Linked DNA regions of Rhizobium sp. SSA_523. The protein of the gene in region 1 interacts with the protein of each later gene in a pairwise test. Links are inferred from orthologs where the notes say so. Each region holds a gene or a part of one and is shown on either strand. Other genes may lie near its edges.

Region 1 (4,625 bases):
GCGATCTCTTCCAGGCTCTTGAAATTGCCGAGATGCGCCGGCGCGATCGTGGTGATGATCGCCACATGCGGGCGCACCATCTTCACCAGCGGGCGGATTTCATTGGCGTGGTTCATGCCGATTTCGAACACGCCGAACTGGGTATCCGCCGGCATGCGGGCAAGCGTCAGCGGCACGCCCCAGTGATTGTTGAAGGATGCGACCGCGGAATGCACTTTGCCGGAGGGCGCCAGAAGATGGCGCAGCATTTCCTTGGTCGTCGTCTTGCCGACAGAACCGGTCACCGCCACGATCTGGGCGCGCGAGCGCTGGCGCGCTGCCACCGCCAGCCGGCCAAGCGCCACCAGCACGTCTTCCACCACGATCATCGGGATTGTGAGCCGCCCGAGGGCCGGCAGCTTCGCCTCGCTGACAACCAGCAGCGCCGCGCCATTGGCCACCGCCATGGTCGCGTAATCATGCCCGTCCGTCCGCTCGCCCTTGATGGCAAAGAAGGCCTCGCCTTGCGTCAGCGAACGGCTGTCGATCGACAGTCCCGTCACGCCCTCCGGCATGGCGCCGAGCGGACGTCCGCCCATCACCGCCACCATGTCGGCACTCGTCCACAAAAAGCTCACGGCGTCATTTCCTCCAATGCCTTACGCACTTCGGCATGATCGGAGAACGGCAGAACCGTTGCCCCGACCGTCTGCCCCTCCTCATGCCCCTTGCCGGCGACGATCAGCGTATCGCCCGCCTTGAGCAGGCGCACCGCATGGCGGATCGCCTCGGCCCTGTCGCCGATCTCCGTGGCATTCGGTGCGGCGGCCATGATCTCGGCCCGGATTTGCTTCGGATCCTCCGAACGCGGATTGTCGTCCGTCACGATCACGACATCGGCAAGTCTTGTGGCGATCTCGCCCATGATCGGCCGCTTGCCCTTGTCGCGGTCGCCGCCGCAGCCGAAGACCGTGACGACGCGACCGGTGGTAAAGGGCCGCACCGAGTTCAGGACATTTTCCAGCGCATCGGGCTTGTGGGCGTAATCGACATAGACCAAGGCCCCATCGCGCGTCTGTCCGACGAGTTCGAGACGGCCAGACGCACCGGTCAGCGTCTCCAGCGCGGCAAGCGCGACATCGGCTCCGACACCGGTCGCAATCGCAAGGCCGGCGGAAACCAGCGCATTGGCCACCTGGAAATCGCCCGCCAGCGGAATGTTCACTTCAAAGATCCGGCCGTCGTGGTGAACCTCGATCGTCTGCTTGTGACGGAAATGCTCCACCCGTTTCAGGGACAGGAAGGTTCCGGCGCGTCCGACCGTGCAGATCTCCAGCCCGGCGGCCTTGGCCGCGGCAATCGCCTTTTGCGACCAGGCATCATCGGCAAAGATCACCGCCGGTCGCCCGGATGGCAGCAGAGTGTCGAACAGCCGCATCTTCGCCGCCATGTAGTCGTCCATGGTCGGGTGGTAATCCATGTGGTCGCGGCCGAGATTGGTGAAGGCGGCGGCGGCGAGCGTCACGCCGTCGAGCCGGCTCTGGTCCAGCCCGTGGCTGGAGGCCTCCATCGCGGCATGGGTGACGCCCTCTGCGGCCAGTTCCGCCAGAAGTTTGTGCAGCGCAACCGGATCGGGCGTCGTCAGGGAACCGTAATCGGAGCGTGACGGCGAGATGACGCCGGTCGTGCCGATCTGCGCCGCCGAAAGGCCGGCCTTGGCCCAGATCTGCCGCGTGAAGGAGGCGACTGATGTCTTGCCGGCCGTGCCGGTAACGGCCACCATGGTGGCCGGTTGGCCGCCATACAGGCGGCTCGCCGCAAGCGCCAGGAAGCGCCGGGGATTGGAAACCCGCAGCACCGGAACCGGGGCTTCGACCGGATGGCCGGCCACGATGGCGACGGCGCCGTTGGCCACCGCATCGCGGCTGTAGCTCGCCCCGTCGCCCCTGGTTCCGGCAATCGCCACGAACAGCATGCCCGGCTTGATCTGCCGGCTATCGGCCGAAAGGCCGGTCACGGCAAGGTCACCGACCTGTGTCGCCAATTGGTCGTCGATCTCCGGGAAATCCCCGCCGGAGAGATATTTCAAGTTCATAGGCACCCTCTCTCGCGCTGCGGCCTTGAAGCATGTCGCGCAAGAGCGTCTTGCGGTTTTGCGGTCACGACAGGCTTCAAAAACATAAGGTCAAAGCGTGGCAAGCCAATCTCAAGATCGCGACACGCTTCAGTGGTTCAGTCCCCTCACCACGGCCGCGAATCGTCGGGTCCATTCATTATGACCTAATAGGACACAAGCATGGCGGAGCCGTTTTCCCCGAAGCGCGGTTTTACACCGAGAATCGCGGCCGAACGGGAAATGATCTCCTTGACCATCGGCGCGGCACTATTGCCGGCGAGCACCGCCCGGTCTGTTTCGCTGCGCGGATCGTCGATAAAGGTCAGCACCACGTATTTCGGCTTGTAGATCGGGAAAGCCGCCAGGAAGGCGTTGAAATTGTGGTCGTGATTGTAGCGGCCGTTGATGACCTTGTCGGCGGTGCCGGTCTTGCCGCCGACATCGAAGCCGGCCACGCGGGCATTCTTGCCGGAACCGTTGACGCCGTTCCAGTCGAACAGCCAGCGCATCTCCGAACTCGTCGTCGGCTTGATCACCTGGCTTGCCACCGCATCGGCCTGGTCCTGGGCGCGCGGCAGGAAGGTCGGCTGGATCAACAGGCCGCCATTGACCAGCGCGGCACCGGCGACGGCCGTTTGCAGCGGGGTGGTGGAGACGCCGTGGCCGAAGGAGATCGTGATCGAGTTGATCTTCTTCCACTCGCGCGGCTGGCTCGGCATGGCCACTTCCGGCAGTTCCGTGTCCATCCGCGTCAGCAGCCCGAGCTTGGAGAGGAAGGCCTTGTGTCCGTCAATGCCGACGACGTCGGCCATCTTGGCCGTGCCGATATTGGACGAGTACTGGAAGACCTCCGGCACGGTCAGGAAGCGGCCCTTGCCGTGAAAGTCCTTGATGGTGAAGCCGCCGATGCGGATCGGATAGCGGGCATCGAAGCTGTCGCCCATCCTCACCTTGCCACTGTCAAGCGCCATGGCCAGCGTGAAGGACTTGAAGGTGGAGCCCATCTCGAACGTACCGTTCGACATCCGGTTCAACCAGCCTTCCTCGCCGCCGGCAGCCGGATCATTGGGATCGAAATCCGGAACGGAGGACATGGCCAGAACTTCGCCGGTCGTGGCATCCAGCACCACGCCGCCGGCGCCCTTCGCCTTGAACTTGGTGATATTGGCCATCAGCACCTCGCGCAGGATGGCCTGAACGCGCAGGTCGATCGACAGCTTCACCGGCTCCATCGGCTGGTTGCTGGTCATGCCGACCGCCGCAAGATCGGCAAGGCCCTGGCTGTCGATGTAGCGTTCCATGCCGGCGACGCCGCGATTGTCGATATTGACGTAACCGACGATATGCGCGGCTGTCGGCCCACCGGGATAGAAGCGGCGCTTCTCCGGACGGAAACCGATGCCGGGAATGCCAAGCGCCAGGATTTCGCTCTGCTGCTTGGGTGTCAGCTGGCGTCTCAACCACTGGAAGCGCGAACTGGAGCGCAGTTTGCCGTAGATCTGCTTGGAATCGAGGTCGGGCAGGACAATTCGCAGTTTCTCGATGACTTCGTCCGCATCGACGATCTTGTGCGGCTCCGCAAACAGCGAAACCGTGCGGATATCCGTCGCCAGCACGGCGCCGTTGCGATCGAGGATATCGGGGCGCGAGGCCATGAGCCGGTCGGCCGGCATGATGCTCGACGTCATTTCGGGTTCGCGCAGGGCCAGATAGCTCAGCCGCGCGCCGATGACGCCGTAGAAGACGACGAAGGCGCCCATGATCAGGCCGATGCGCATTCGCGCCTGCCCCGTCCGGCGCTTGCGCGACCCCTCGAAACGCGCTCCTCCCGACATAGACCGTGTGCCACGGCCGCCGGCGGAAAAATGCGCCCTGCTCTTCAGCACCATGATTCGCGATAGAAAGGCCATCAGTCTTCCACCGATCCTGTTGAAATGACGTCGATCGAAGAAGCCCCTCGGGGCAGCGGGATCGGAACCGCGGCGGTCGTCTTGCTCGCCTTGACCTTATCGACGGCGCGGATGGCGGCGCGCACTTCCGGATCGGCGCCGGCGATCAGTTCCTCGATCGTCGTCTCCGGCTGCGGCAGCAGCGATTTGGGCATGGGCAATTCGGTCGGCATGGCAAGCTGCGTCGGTTCGGTCGGCACCAGGTTGAGCTCCGACTGATAGACGGCGATGAGGCGATGCAGGCGGTTGGGCTGCGTCAGCAGCGCCCAGTCTGCCTTGAGCAGGTCGATCGTGTCCCGCTCCAGCTTGATCTCGGTCTCCAGCCGATGCACTTCCTCGAGCTTGAGGTCGGCTTTGTGCTTGATCGTATAGGTCACGAGCGCCGTGGCCGTCATGACACCGATCAGCACCAAATCGAAGGTTCGAAACATGGATCAGGCTCCCAACTTGTCGATGCTGGCGAGATCGGGAAGATCGAAGATCGACAGATCGACCGGCCTTGGCGGCGTATCCGTGCGGAAGGCTGCCCGCAATTTGGCAGAGCGGGCACGCGGGTTGATATCCGCCTCGGCGGCGCTGGC
Region 2 (3,625 bases), 1.1 Mb from region 1 along the record:
CAAGCTTCAGGCTCCAGGCTTTTTGACGGCTCTGTCTTCAGACCTGCCATTCAATGGGCAAGAAAAAAGGCCGGTCATAATGCCGGCCTTTTTCATGCGTCAGACCTTGAAACAAGGATTATGCGCTTTCCTTCGGCGTCAGAACCTGGCGGCCGCGATACATGCCCGTCTTCAGGTCGATGTGGTGCGGACGGCGCAGTTCGCCGGAATTCTTGTCTTCGACATAGGTCGGGGTCTTCAGCGCGTCAGCGGAGCGGCGCATACCGCGCTTCGACGGGCTCACTTTTCTCTTCGGTACTGCCATTTTCGTTACTCCAAATAAGCGTGCAAAGCGCAATCCGCGGTCGGCTTCGACCGTACAGGACCTAGCCTCGATCTCGGAAATTGGGCCGGCTTATACATGGCAAGAAGGGCTTTGACCAGTCCCCGGCGGGATTTTTTAAAGCCGCAAGCCCTCACGCCTCATCTGCCGGCACGACCCAGCTTTCCGCAAGGGCCGCCTCGCGCCATTTAATCCAGGCCGGATGGGACTGGACGGCCTGCATATAGTCCAGGGCATCCGCATCGAGCTCGAAATCATAGACGTCGAGCCGGTTGACGACAGGGGCATACATGGCATCCGCGGCCGAGAAGGTGCCGAACAGGAAGGGTCCGCCCGACCTTTGCCGCATGGTGCGCCAGATCTGCGTGATCCGGCCGATATCGGCCGTGACGTCGGCGCCAACGTCGATCTTCTTCTTCTGGCGCCGGATATTCATCGGGCAGGCGCCTCTCAGGGCGCGAAAACCGGCGAGCATCTCCATGCTTATGGAGCGCGCCAGCGCCCTGTCGGCCGGATCATAGGGCCAGATACCCGCCTCGGGATAAAGTTCCGCCACATATTCAATGATCGCGAGAGATTCCCAGATCTGCAGGGACCCGTGGTGCAAGACTGGTACCTTGCCCGTGGGTGAGAATTCGCGAAAGCGCACATTGCCGCCGGTATCGTCAAACGGCGTCAGCACCTCCTCGAAATCGATGCCTGCCGCCGTCATGGCAAGCCAGGGCCGCATCGACCACGAGGAATAATTCTTGTTGGCGATATAGAGAACGAGCCCGTCCATTGCATTTGTCCCCGATCATTTCGCCTCGAGACTACGGATATGCCGGGCATCGCGCCAACGACAAATTCTGACGTCACCCATAAACGCATCTGATATATTCACCCGAGCCGCGGGCACGCCGCTCCACGACGCTTGCCAATCGCTGCATGCCTCTGCTGGGCCGGCTGGCGACACGATCGATCGGGTTGGGAAGCGAGACCGCCAAAAGGGCTGCCTGGCGCCGGTTTAGCTTTTTCGCCGAGGTCTTGAAGTGGTGCTGGGCGGCGGCCTCGATACCGTAGATCTGCGGCCCCCATTCGGCGATATTGAGATAGATCTCCATGGTCCGGCGTTTCGACCAGACGAGATCTGCCCACAGGGCAAGCGGAAGTTCCAGGGCCTTGCGCAGGAAGGAGCGGCCGTTCCAGAGGAAGAGATTCTTGACGGTCTGCATCGGGATCGTGCTCGCGCCGCGTGTCGCCTCACCCTCCAATGCATCCTGGACAACGCCGCGCATCTGCACCCAGTCCACCCCGCCATGGACGCAGAACTGCCCATCCTCCGACATCATCACCGACTGGACCAAGACAGGCGCGATGTCGTCAAGGGCCACCCAGCGCCGCTCATAGCCCTGGAAGCCCGCCAGATCGGCCACCATCAGCGTCGAGACCGGCCGGACGAAAGGCAGGGCATAGAGAAGAACCAGCGCATAGGGCAGCAGCAGGAGCACGCCCAGGACCATGGCGAGGCGCTTTGCAATGCCGAGGGCGGTCGTCCGGCGCTGCCGTGTCGGCAAGGCGTTCTCCTCTTCGGCTTCATGCTCCGGTGTATCGCTCAACTCTTCCACTCGTCCTTGCTGGTTCTCTGCGGTATAACCGGCTGCAGCCGGCAAAACCAGCCCGACCCGGCCCGCCCTCCGGCATTTCGGCAAAACGGCGTTGCCAGATGCCAGGCGGCGTGCCAATGAACCCTCATGCTGCACGATGATCACCATACCTTCGAGGACCATTTGCGCGAAAGCGCGGCGAGAACGGAAGCGCTGATGTCGGCCCTGCTCGGTCCGTCAGCCTTGCCGGATGAAATTGCGCGGCCGGAGCCGCTGGTGGCCGCCATGCGCTACGGAACATTGAATGGCGGCAAGCGGTTGCGGCCATTCCTGGTGCAGGAAGCGGCCGCCTTGTTCGAAGGTCCGGCCGCTGCCGCCGCGCGGGTCGGTGCCGCACTGGAATGCCTGCACAGCTATTCTCTCATCCATGACGATCTGCCGGCGATGGACGATGACGATTTGCGACGCGGCAAGCCGACGGTCCATAAAGTCTTTCCTGAGGCAACGGCAATCCTCGCCGGCGACAGCCTGCTGACCTATGCCTTCGACATCATCAGCGCGCCGGAGACCGATCTTCCCGATGATCGGAAAGTGCAACTGGTCCTGGCTCTGGCGCGGGCCGCCGGGCTTGGCGGAATGGCCGGGGGGCAGGCGCTGGATCTGGCTGCCGAAAGCGAAACCCCCGGCGAAGCGGATATCTCGACCCTGCAGGCCATGAAGACCGGCGCATTGCTGCGCTTTGCCTGCGAAGCGGGTCCGATCATCGCCGGCGCGTCCAGCGAGGACCGGCTGCGGCTGCGCCGTTTTGGCGAGATCATCGGCCTTGCCTTCCAGCTCGCTGATGACGTGCTCGACGTCACTTCCGACGCAAAGACCATGGGCAAGGCGACCGGAAAGGATGCCGGTCGCGGGAAGGCGACCCTCGTGGCCCTGCACGGACTGGACTGGGCGGAGAAGCGGCTGGATGCGCTGGTTGCCGAGGCCATTGCCTCCCTGGCGCCCTATGCGGAGCGGGCGGGAATGCTGATTGCCACTGCCCGCTACGTGGCCAACCGCAAGCATTGAGTGTCCGGATGCCGGTGCGTCCGCAGCGATGCGCCGGCAGGCCGAGGAGGATCGCGCCGCGGAACCTCTGCGCCACAGGGAGCAGCGGCGCAGAACGGATCATCATCACGCAAACTGCTGGAAACCATCAAAACTCTGCGCGTGTCGGGCGGGCAAGGCTGACCTATGATCGCCACCATCTCCAGCTGGAAAGACATGCATGTCCGAACTGATGCAGAACCTGCCGCAAGTCGCAGCGGCCTATGTCCTTTATCTGGTGGCCGTCATCAGTCCCGGACCGGCGATCATCGCCATCATCTCGACCGCCTTGGGCGAAGGTCGCCGACGCGGTCTCGTCATCGCGCTCGGCATCTTTGCCGGCTCCTTCACCTGGGCCATGGCCGCCGCCCTGGGCATGGCCGCGCTCTTGACCCGTTATGCCGGGATACTGGAGATCTTGAAGATCGCCGGCGGCCTCTATCTGCTCTATCTCGCCTATAAGGCCTGCCGTGGCGCCCTGCGCGCCGGTGACGATCAACCGGAGCTTCCGGTCGCCAAACGCCATGTCAGCCTCGGCCGCACATTCCTCACCGGCTATGCCATCCACCTGACCAATCCGAAAGCCGTTTTTGCCTGGGTCGCCATCATTTCGCTCGGCCTGCCGGCCGGAGCG

What was found.
Region 2: the proteins of QTJ18_RS15390 (region 1) and QTJ18_RS20725 interact in binary tests that used the Escherichia coli proteins (3 or more experiments, as listed by UniProt). The link is inferred for Rhizobium sp. SSA_523 from one-to-one orthologs.

What each region holds. Positions count from the first base shown.
Region 1 is NZ_CP129382.1:1,444,933-1,449,557, forward strand. The notes cover bases 1,633-4,625. They hold QTJ18_RS15390 (peptidoglycan D,D-transpeptidase FtsI family protein), read right to left. Parts: upstream 4,006-4,625; coding sequence 2,260-4,005; downstream 1,633-2,259. Other genes in these bases: QTJ18_RS15385 (UDP-N-acetylmuramoyl-L-alanyl-D-glutamate--2,6-diaminopimelate ligase), read right to left, coding at 1,633-2,074; ftsL (cell division protein FtsL), read right to left, coding at 4,005-4,475; rsmH (16S rRNA (cytosine(1402)-N(4))-methyltransferase RsmH), read right to left, coding at 4,479-4,625. In the rest of the region: QTJ18_RS15380 (UDP-N-acetylmuramoylalanyl-D-glutamyl-2,6-diaminopimelate--D-alanyl-D-alanine ligase), read right to left, coding at 1-617; more of QTJ18_RS15385, read right to left, coding at 614-1,632. UniProt on the Escherichia coli protein: Essential cell division protein that catalyzes cross-linking of the peptidoglycan cell wall at the division septum. Required for localization of FtsN.
Region 2 is NZ_CP129382.1:2,590,466-2,594,090, forward strand. The notes cover bases 1-2,809. They hold QTJ18_RS20725 (biosynthetic peptidoglycan transglycosylase), read right to left. Parts: upstream 1,825-2,809; coding sequence 1,177-1,824; downstream 1-1,176. Other genes in these bases: rpmF (50S ribosomal protein L32), read right to left, coding at 119-304; QTJ18_RS20720 (glutathione S-transferase family protein), read right to left, coding at 456-1,103; QTJ18_RS20730 (polyprenyl synthetase family protein), read left to right, coding at 2,056-2,809. In the rest of the region: more of QTJ18_RS20730, read left to right, coding at 2,810-2,973; QTJ18_RS20735 (LysE family translocator), read left to right, coding at 3,173-3,625. UniProt on the Escherichia coli protein: Peptidoglycan polymerase that catalyzes glycan chain elongation from lipid-linked precursors. May play a role in peptidoglycan assembly during cell division in collaboration with other cell division proteins.